3 regions of the Mesorhizobium sp. M1E.F.Ca.ET.063.01.1.1 genome follow, and region 1 is predicted to be linked to each of the others. Evidence: predicted binding sites of a transcription regulator. Region 1 holds the regulator's gene; each other region holds the start of a gene.
What was found. Region 1 encodes PhoB, which activates phosphate uptake and scavenging genes when phosphate is short. Its sites were predicted from a motif close to TGTCATNNANCTGTCAT; they were not measured.
Positions count from the first base shown of each region.

Region 2: a site for PhoB is predicted at 1,426-1,442, ahead of EOA29_RS09595 (YdcH family protein). Genes of this name have one in related genera too.
Region 3: a site for PhoB is predicted at 1,872-1,888, ahead of EOA29_RS04400 (ceramide glucosyltransferase). Genes of this name have one in related genera too.

Region 1 covers NZ_RZSC01000362.1:768-4,041, reverse strand. Annotated here, with positions in the region: gene EOA29_RS22500 (medium chain dehydrogenase/reductase family protein) at 1-964, opposite strand, end outside; gene phoB (phosphate regulon transcriptional regulator PhoB) at 1,405-2,094, opposite strand; gene phoU (phosphate signaling complex protein PhoU) at 2,114-2,821, opposite strand; gene pstB (phosphate ABC transporter ATP-binding protein PstB) at 2,842-3,274, opposite strand, start outside.
Region 2 covers NZ_RZSC01000083.1:10,730-14,003, reverse strand. Annotated here, with positions in the region: partial or broken gene EOA29_RS09610 (transporter substrate-binding domain-containing protein) at 1-117, opposite strand, end outside; gene EOA29_RS09605 (IclR family transcriptional regulator) at 246-1,046, shown strand; gene EOA29_RS09600 (DUF465 domain-containing protein) at 1,071-1,274, opposite strand; gene EOA29_RS09595 (YdcH family protein) at 1,513-1,692, shown strand; gene ispG (flavodoxin-dependent (E)-4-hydroxy-3-methylbut-2-enyl-diphosphate synthase) at 1,973-3,223, shown strand; gene EOA29_RS09585 (lytic transglycosylase domain-containing protein) at 3,228-3,274, shown strand, end outside.
Region 3 covers NZ_RZSC01000026.1:6,666-9,939, reverse strand. Annotated here, with positions in the region: gene EOA29_RS04405 (O-succinylhomoserine sulfhydrylase) at 1-587, shown strand, start outside; gene EOA29_RS04400 (ceramide glucosyltransferase) at 626-1,771, opposite strand; gene apaG (Co2+/Mg2+ efflux protein ApaG) at 1,996-2,388, shown strand; gene EOA29_RS04390 (Hsp33 family molecular chaperone) at 2,606-3,274, opposite strand, start outside.

The sequences.
Region 1 (3,274 bases):
CCTCAATCAATGGCATCCGGTCGGCCACCATCGGCTTGATCTTCCCGTCGCGAAGCAGATCGAGCAAGACGCCGAGATCTTCGCGGAACCAAGCGAGCTTCCACCGTTTCAGATATTGTATGCTGTAGGGGAGTATGCGTCGTCGGCCTGGTGAAACGAAAGCGCGGACCGCGTACCACGCAGGTCGCAATATCCCGCGAAGACGGTAACGCAAGCCCCCTGCCAGTTGGCCCTTCTGCAGAAATGAAGTGAAGCCATAGGCTATGACGCGGCCACCAGGCCTCAGAGTACGAAACGAACGCCAGACATTGGCTTCGCCGACCCCATCGAAGACGACATCCACGCCGTCGTTTGTCAGACGATGAATCTCTTCGACAAAGTCAACTCGCTCGTAGTCGATCGGCGTGGCCCCGAGATCGGATACGATCTGATGGGCTGCAAGAGATGCAGTCCCATACATCTCCAGACCTGCCAGGCGGCCAAGTTGCAGCAGAGCCGTGCCGACTCCGCCGGCGGCGCCATGAATGAGGACCCGTTGACCCGGAGAGGCATGCCCAAGGCGATGCATCATCTGATAGGCCGTAACGTAGTTCAGCACGAGGCTGACTGCCTCGGCGGGATCGACACCAGTTGGAACCAGAGTGAGTTCATCTGCCGGCAGGCAAATGAACTGGGCGTAACCACCATGAATGGGAAGCGCCGCAACCATTTTACCAATCATGGCATGGGACACTCCCTCTCCGGCCTCATCGACGATGCCGACAATGTCCCATCCTGGCGTGAATGGCAGGGTCGTTTTCTCGGGATGAATCCCCTCCCGCATCAATAGCTCTGCGAAGGAGACGCCGGCGGCGATTGTTTGCACACGCAGTTCACCTGATGCCGGATGGGGCGCGTCCTCCTCCACGATCTCCAGAACTTCAGGTCCGCCATGGTGGCGAACAACGACGCGCAGAGACTTCATGGCAACCTCGGTCCAAATTGGACTCCTCCACTGAGGCAAACTCTAGTGGAAAGGTAGCGCGCGCTGGGATGGAGCGACTTGCTCCAGATCAACCCCACGAGAAGATCGGTCGCCACCCAACAAACAACTGCTCATTTGAGCAGAATGACATTGGGACGCAGCCGCGACAGCAGTTGGAATGGCCTCACATCAGCTGCCGTTGGGGGTGAGCGGAAACGAACGACAGGTTTGGGTCAGAAGCCGACATTGCCTGTGGCCCCTTCGCGGCCATCGGCAACCGCCTGCTATTGAGTTCTGCCCCTGAAACATGATTTCGATCCATCGGGAGGGCGGGACTCCAGAGCAATTCCAGGAAAAGTGTGAAGCGCGGTTTCCGTCCGCAATTGCGTGAAAACAAAGAGATGGAGTGGCTCGCCGTTTCCGTGAAACGGTGAACCGCCCTAGTCTTCCCTGATCGCGTAGCCCGCACCGCGGATGGTGCGGATGACGTCGGGCATGCGGCCATTGTTGACCGCCTTGCGCAGGCGTCCGACATGCACGTCCACCGTGCGCTCGTCGATATAGATCGTCTCGCCCCAGACATTGTCGAGCAGCTGGCTGCGCGAGAACACGCGGCCGGGATGCCGCATCATGAATTCGAGCAGCCGGAACTCGGTCGGGCCGAGCCTGATCTCGCTCTTCTTGCGGTAGACGCGGTGCGATTCACGGTCGAGCACGATGTCGCCGACCTTGAGCACGCTGGACAGCACCTCCGGCTTGGCGCGGCGCAGCAGCGCCTTGATCCTGGCCATGAATTCCGGCGTCGAGAACGGCTTGACCAGATAATCGTCGGCGCCCGTCGAGAGGCCGCGCACTCTGTCGCTCTCCTCGCCGCGCGCGGTCAGCATGATGATCGGCAGCCGTTCGGTCTCTGGCCGCATCCTCAGGCGCCGGCAGAGCTCGATGCCGGAAACCGCCGGCACCATCCAGTCGAGCACGAGCAGGTCGGGCACGTTTTCCTGCAGGCGGATCTCGGCCTCGTCGCCGCGTGTCACCACCTCGACCTGATAGCCTTCGGATTCGAGGTTGTAGCGGAGCAGCACCCCCAGCGGCTCCTCGTCCTCCACCACCATGATGCGTGGCGCGATCATTCAGCAGGTACCTTCGTTGTCAGGCCGCCGGCGCCGGCATCGCCGTCTCGTCCTGCTTCGGACGGTTCGCGGGCAATTGCGTGCCGGTCAGCACATAGTAGGCGTTCTCGGCGATGTTGGTCACATGGTCGCCGATGCGCTCAAGATTCTTGGCGCAGAACAATAAATGCGTGCAGGCCGTGATGTTGCGCGGATCCTCCATCATGTAGGTCAGGAGCTCGCGGAAGACGGAGGTGTATTTGACGTCGACGCGCTCGTCGTCGTTCCTGAGCTTGGCAAGCGCCGTGGCGTCGCCCGCGGTGTACTCCTCGATCACGCCCTGGACCTGGATCAGCACCAGCTGCGCCATCGAGTCGATGGAGTGCGACAGGTCGCGCGGCGCGGCGCTGATGCCGACCGAGCCGACGCGCTTGGCGATGTTCTTGGCGAGGTCGCCGATGCGCTCGAGGTCGCCGGCCATGCGGATCGCGCCGACCACGCTGCGCAGGTCGTCGGCCATGGGTTGCCGTTTGGCGATGAGCGTGATGGCGCGGTCGTCGAGCTCGCGCTGGCGCGCATCCATGATGGCGTCGTCGGAGACGACGCGCTGCGCCATCGCGTTGTCGGAATTGAGCAGAGCCTTGGTCGAAGCGCCGACCATGGAGCCGGCGAGATCGCCCATGTCGATGATGAGCTGGCTGATCTGCCTCAGATCCTCGTCGAAGGAAGCGACGGTGTGTTCGGCCATGATGGTATCCTCGTATGAACTCAGCCGAAGCGGCCGGTGATGTAGTCCTGCGTGCGCTTCTCGCGGGGCGAGGTGAAGATCTTCTCGGTCCGGTCGAACTCGACCAGCTCGCCGAGATACATGAACGCCGTCTGCCGCGACACGCGCGCCGCCTGCTGCATGTTGTGGGTGACGATCACGATCGTGTAGTCGGCCTGCAATTCGTCGATCAGTTCCTCGATCTTGGCCGTCGACAGCGGATCGAGCGCCGAGCACGGTTCGTCTAGCAGGATGACTTCCGGCTTCACCGCCACAGTGCGGGCGATGCAAAGCCGCTGCTGCTGACCGCCGGAAAGGCTCTGGCCGCTGGCGTTGAGCTTGTCCTTGACCTCGCTCCACAGCGCCGCGCGCTTCAGTGCCTGCTCGACGCGGTTGTCCATCTCGGTCTTGCTGATCTTCTCATACAGCCTGACG
Region 2 (3,274 bases), on a different contig from region 1:
GTCGGATGCGGCTTGCGCGGCTGCCTTTTCGGCGCTGACCGCGGTGAGCGCGCCGGCGGCGGCAAGTCCCGCCATTCCCAATTTCAGAAAATCACGTCTGCCGGATGTGTCGTTCACGGCGACCTCCTTTGATGGTGTGTTCCCCAATGAAGCAGCGATGCATGCGCCGGTGATCGATAGGTATTGTCTCTTACAAGAGACGCATGTATCCTGTACAAGACAGATACTAGCATTAGGAATCGACAATGCAAGATGGCAAGACGCAGAGCGAATGGCAGGCCGCCGGCGTGGATGAAGAGAAGCCTGCCAATTCACGCGAGAAGGGCCTGAACCGGGTGCTTCACATTCTGGAGTTCCTGCACGCCAACCAGCGCGCGATCGGTATCGGCGAGCTGGCGAAAGGGCTCAACGCGCCGCGTTCGACGACCTATACGCTGGTGCGCGAGCTGGTCGATGCCGGGCTGCTGGAGATGGCCGGCGACGGCAATCGCGTCTATTTCGGCAAGAAGCTCTACCTCTATGGAATGGCCTATATGCGCGGCAACGATCTGCTCAGGCGCGGGCGGCAGGAGGTCGACACGCTGTCGCGCGAGACGGGGGAGACCTCGGAGCTCTGCATGCTGCAGAGCGGCCGCTACACGATCGTCCATTCGAGCCCCGGTACCCGGCCGTTCCGCATCAGCTCGGCCACCGGGCTGCAGATACCGCTTCCCTGGACCGCTTCCGGCCGGCTGCTGCTCGCCGGCCTCGAACGGAACCGTATCGAGGCGATGATCTCGGAAGAGGATCTCGTGCTGCCGGACGGCCGCAAGATCGAGCTCGATGATTTTGTCGATGATATCGGAAAAGCCCGCGTCACCGGCTATTGCGTGACGTCAGGCCTTGTCGACGCCTACACCAAATGCCTCGCGGCGCCGGTCTTCTCGTCGCCCGGCAAGATCGAGGCGACGATGTGCCTGGTGGTCCCGATCGATACGTCAGAGGAGCGGACAGGCGAACTGGTCGCGCTGCTGCGCGAGCGCGCGGCACGGCTCTCGATCTCGTAGCCTTCGAGCGAAGGAAAGCTCCGGTCAGGCGATGATGTCGGGGATGATGCGGTCTTCCAGCGCCATCAGCCGGTCCTTCAGAAGGAGCTTCTTCTTCTTCATGCGCTGGACCTGGAGCGGGTCGCAGCCCATGGCGATCATCGCGTTGATGGCGGCGTCGAAATCGGCGTGTTCCTGTTTGAGCCGGGAATATTCTAGGCGTATCTCAGCCTGTTCCTGTTCGGACATTATCTACCGTCTGCGTATGCGTCGCCCAAGGATGGGCCTGTCTGGGCGGGGCCGGTGGGGTTTGTGACCGGCGGGCAGCCCATATCACATTTCACATTGTCGTGGAATGCTACCACGCGGCATTCGACATCGAGATTGGTTGGTGGCAAAGTGTCACCGTGCCGTCACAGTAGCGACCTGCGGTGGAACGTGGCTGCGACGGCTGCAATCGAGGAAACCATGAAAGGGAGAACCAATCATGTCTCTTGCATCCCATCTTGATGAGCTGCAGCGGAAGCACGGCGACATCGAGCGCGAAATCACCGATGCGATGATGCATCCTTCGGTAGACGACCTCGAGATCGCCAATCTCAAGCGGCGCAAGTTGGCAATCAAGGACGAGATTGAAAAGCTGAAGGCGAAACCGACGGCACACTGAAGCTCCTCTAGGCAACATAGCCGCCATTGCGGCGCAATCATCCACCCGGTGGCTGTCATGCCACCGGCGTCTGGGTCTTACTCCGGATTTTGACCAGTTTCGGCAGCGGCGGCGCAGCTTGGACACCTTCGCCGCCGGAGTAGGGACTTGTGGTTTCGGCAATCAGTCAGGCAGCCGATTTGACCGGCTGCCTGCCGCTTGCCATTGACAAGCCATCTTTGCTCCTCCACCTCATGCCCGGACCCTTGAGCATCCCTGCTCCAAGCAAAAGGCGGCCGGCATGACCGGATATTTTTCTTCTCCTTTCCCGCGCCGGACATCGATTGGTGTTTCGGTCGGCGACGTGATGGTCGGCGGCGGCGCGCCGGTCGTCGTGCAGTCGATGACCAACACCGACACGGCCGATGTCGACCAGACCGTCGCGCAGGTCGCGGCGCTCAATCGCGCCGGCTCGGAGATCGTGCGCATCACCGTCGATCGCGACGAGAGCGCCGCGGCCGTGCCGCGCATCCAGGAAAGGCTGTTGAGGCTCGGCGTCAATGTGCCGCTGGTCGGCGATTTCCACTATATCGGCCACAAGCTGCTCGCCGACCACCCGGCCTGCGCCGAGGCGCTGGCGAAATACCGCATCAATCCCGGCAATGTCGGCTTCAAGGAGAAGAAGGACCGGCAGTTCGCGGCGATCGTCGAAATGGCGATCAGATACGACAAGCCGGTACGCATCGGCGTCAACTGGGGCTCGCTCGACCAGGATCTGTTGACCCGGCTGATGGACGACAACCAGGCCCAGGGCTCGCCGCTCACCGCGCAGGAGGTCACCCGCGAGGCGATCGTGCAGTCGGCGATCCTGTCGGCCGAGCTGGCCGAAGAGATCGGGCTTGGGCGCGACAAGATCATCCTGTCGGCCAAGGTGAGCGGCGTGCAGGACCTGATCGCCGTCTATACCGAACTTGCGACGCGCTCCAACCATGCGCTGCATCTTGGCCTGACCGAGGCCGGCATGGGCACCAAGGGCATCGTGGCCTCATCCGCGGCGATGGGCATCCTCCTGCAGCAAGGCATTGGCGACACGATCCGCATCTCGCTGACACCGGAGCCGAATGGCGACCGCACCCGCGAGGTGCAGGTCTCGCAGGAACTCTTGCAGACCATGGGGTTCCGGCAGTTCGTGCCGATCGTCGCGGCCTGCCCGGGCTGCGGCCGCACGACGTCCACGGTGTTCCAGGAACTGGCCCAGAGCATCCAGGCCGACATCCGCAAGAACATGCCGGTATGGCGCGAGAAATATCCCGGTGTCGAGAACCTCAAGGTCGCGGTGATGGGCTGCATCGTCAACGGCCCCGGTGAGTCCAAGCATGCCGATATCGGCATATCTTTGCCCGGCACCGGCGAGACGCCGACGGCGCCGGTGTTCATCGACGGCAAGAAGGCGGCGACGCTGCGCGGCCCCTCGATCGCGCAGGATTTCGAGAAGATGGTCGCCGACTATATCGAGCAGCGGTACGGACACGGCAAAGCCGCTGCGGAATGAGCCCATGCGTCGTTTATGGAAGGCGACGCTTTTCCTGGTTTTGGGGTTGTG
Region 3 (3,274 bases), on a different contig from region 1:
ACATCGTCGTCTACTCGGCGACCAAGCATATCGACGGACAGGGCCGTTGTCTGGGCGGCGTCATCCTGTCGGACAAGAAGTGGATCGACGAGAACCTGCACGACTATTTCCGCCACACCGGCCCGAGCCTGTCGCCCTTCAACGCCTGGACGCTGCTCAAGGGCCTGGAGACGCTGCCGCTGCGTGTGCGCCAGCAGACCGAGAGCGCCGGCAAGATCGCCGATTTCCTGGCCGGCCGGCCGGAGATCGCCCGCGTCATCTATCCGGGGCGGGCCGACCATCCGCAGGCCGATATCGTCAAAAAGCAGATGTCGGGCGGCTCGACGCTGATCTGTCTCGACGTCAAGGGCGGCAAGCAGGCGGCCTTCGCGTTCCAGAACGCGCTCGACATCGTGCTGATCTCCAACAATCTCGGCGACGCCAAGAGCCTCATCACCCATCCGGCGACGACGACGCACAAGAACCTGAGCGACGAGGCGCGCGCCGAACTCGGCATCGGGCCTGGCACGCTCAGGCTGTCGGTCGGCCTCGAGGATACGGACGATCTGCTGGCCGACGTCGAACAGGCGCTGAAAGCGGCAAAGTAGCGGATTGCAGGCTGATGACGAGATCGCCTGGGCGCGGCTCAGGCGATCTCCTCCAGCTCGGTCATCGCCTTGGTGCGGATGGTCATGGCGTTGCCGCGCCACTCGACCGCGCCGCCCAGCCAGCCGCGCGCCCAGATGGCGGGAAGCATCAGGTCGCGCACGATCATCGCAGTGACGCTGCGCGGCGACAGGTACCAGCCCTTGGACCAGGCGAGCAGGCATTCCGGCACATAGGCGATCGCCAGCACGCAAAGCGCCGCGGTGGGGAGGCTGACACCGGCGCTTGCCGCCGCGACCAGCGCGAAAATCAGCGGCACAACCACGCCGGTCAGGACTTCGGGCGCGAAGAACAGCGGGAAGGTGACTCGGCGCAGCCGCGCCCAGCGCGCCTGGCGCGACCAGATTTCGGCAAGCCGGCGCTGGCCGAGCGGCTGCTCGAAGGGCGAGGCGACGAGATTGACGCGCAGTCCCAGGCCGTTGATCAGCTTGGTCGCGGCCGCGTCCTCGGCGATCTCGGCGGCCAAAGCCTGGATACCGCCATTTGCGTCGAGCATCGGCTTGTTCCACAGCATGCTCTTGCCCTGCGCGAAGCCAAGGCCAAGCGCTTCGCCGGCGTACTGCCAGCGCGCCTGCAGCGTGTTGAGGAAGGCGCATTCGACTTCGGCCCAGAAGCCGTCCGGCCGCGAGCCGATCGGCGTCGAGCAGACGAGTCCGGTATCTGGCCGCCAGGCCGCCATCAGATGCTGGACATAGTCTTTGGGCATCAGCACGTTGGAATCGGCAAGGACCACCCAATCGTGCCGGGCCGCCTGCCAGCCCTTGACGCAGTTGTTGAGCTTGGGGTTGGCGCTGATCCTGTCATCGCCGACGAACAGCCGCGCCGGGACTTTGGGATGACGCCCTATGGCGGCATTGATCAGCTTGACCACGGGGTCTTCTACGTTGGCGACGCAGAAGATCAGCTCATAGCGCGGCCAGTCGAGCGAAAAGGCGCGCTCGAGCGTCTCCTCGGTGAACGGCTCGACGCCGCGTGACGGCACGACGATGGAGACCGGCGGCTGCTTGCCGGCGGGCGTAGGGATGACGCGAGGCGCCTTCAGCCGCGACGAGGCGAGCAGGATGCTGGCGAGATTGGAGAAAAGAAGGGCTGACGAGGCAAAGGCGGCTGCGAAACTCAGTTCCATGGAGATCTTGTCACTCCGGACAGGCCGCCCGCGGCCGTTTCATCAGTCGACAGCGCGCGGCCGAGTCGCTCGCACGGTTTGCGCACACCAACATTGTCATGTGTCACTTAAATGACATTGTTTATCTGCACGTGCGTCGGAAGGTCGGCAGGTCAGACGGCGCTTCGTTGCTAAAACCGCGGAGAGCGACAAATTATTTCCTGCCGCGGCAACCGGAGTGGCCCATGTATCGCGCCGTGACGCGCAACATCGAAGTGCAGGTCAGGCCGTTCTATCTGGAGGATCGTTCCGATCCGGCCGAGAACCGCTATGTGTGGGGCTATCAGGTAACGATCGACAACCGGTCGAACGAGTTCGTGCAGCTTCTGTCGCGCTACTGGCACATCACCGACGGGCGCGGCCGCGTCGAGGAAGTGCGCGGCGCGGGCGTCGTCGGCGACCAGCCGGAGCTCAACCCCGGCGACAGCTATCAGTACACGTCGGGATGCCCGCTCTCGACGCCATCCGGCATCATGGTCGGCCACTACACGATGCGCAACGGGCGCGGCGAGACGTTCGATGTCGCCATCCCCGCCTTCTCCCTCGACATGCCTGGGACAAGGCGTACGGTGAACTAGGGCAGTCGGGCGATTGGCGAAATCCTCCGCGACGGCATCTTTCTCCCCGTCACTATACGGGGAGAAATGCCTGGCAGGGCAATGAGGGGCAGCGCCAAGCTTTTGAGATTTTCTTTCGAACAGAGCGAGGGGCGCTGGTACGGCCAATGCAGGCGCCGCCCCTCATCCGCCTGCCGGCACCTTCTCCCCGTATTGTGACGGGGAGAAGGAAGGGCATTCACTCGGCCGCGAAATCCGCCGGATCGAAGTCGTACTGCGTCGAGCAGAACTCGCAGGCGACGTGGATACCGCCATCCTCGGTGCTTTGCTCTATCTCCTCGGCCGAAAAGCCTTCGAGGATGCCGCGGATCTTGTCGCGCGAGCAGGAGCACTGGTCGGCGACAGGAACGCTGCGGAAGACGCGCACGCCGTGCTCGTGGAACAGCCGGTAGAGCAGCCGTTCGGCGCCCACCGTAGGGTCGATCAGCTCCGTCGGCTCGATGGTGCCGAGCAGCGCCAGCAATTCCTGCCAGGAATTGTCGGCCGGCTCGTGCGCCACGTCGCGCGGATCGCCGTCGCCGCCCGAAATGTCGGGCACGCGCATGCGCTCCGGGGACTGCGGCAGGAACTGCGCCAGGATGCCGCCGGCGCGCCATTGCTCGCGCGCGCCGCCGGGGCCCGGCGTCACCAGCTTGGCCACCGACATCCTCAGATCGGTCGGGATCTGCTCCGACTGGCGGAAATAGGTGCGCGCGGCGTCTTCGAGCGATGTGCCGTCGAGCTGGACGATGCCCTGATAGCGCTGCGTGTGCGCGCCCTGATCGATGGTCAGCGCCAACACGCCATTGCCGAGCAGTTTCTCCTGCGAGATCTCGCCTGAGGCGGCCAGCGCCTGCAGCCGGTCTGC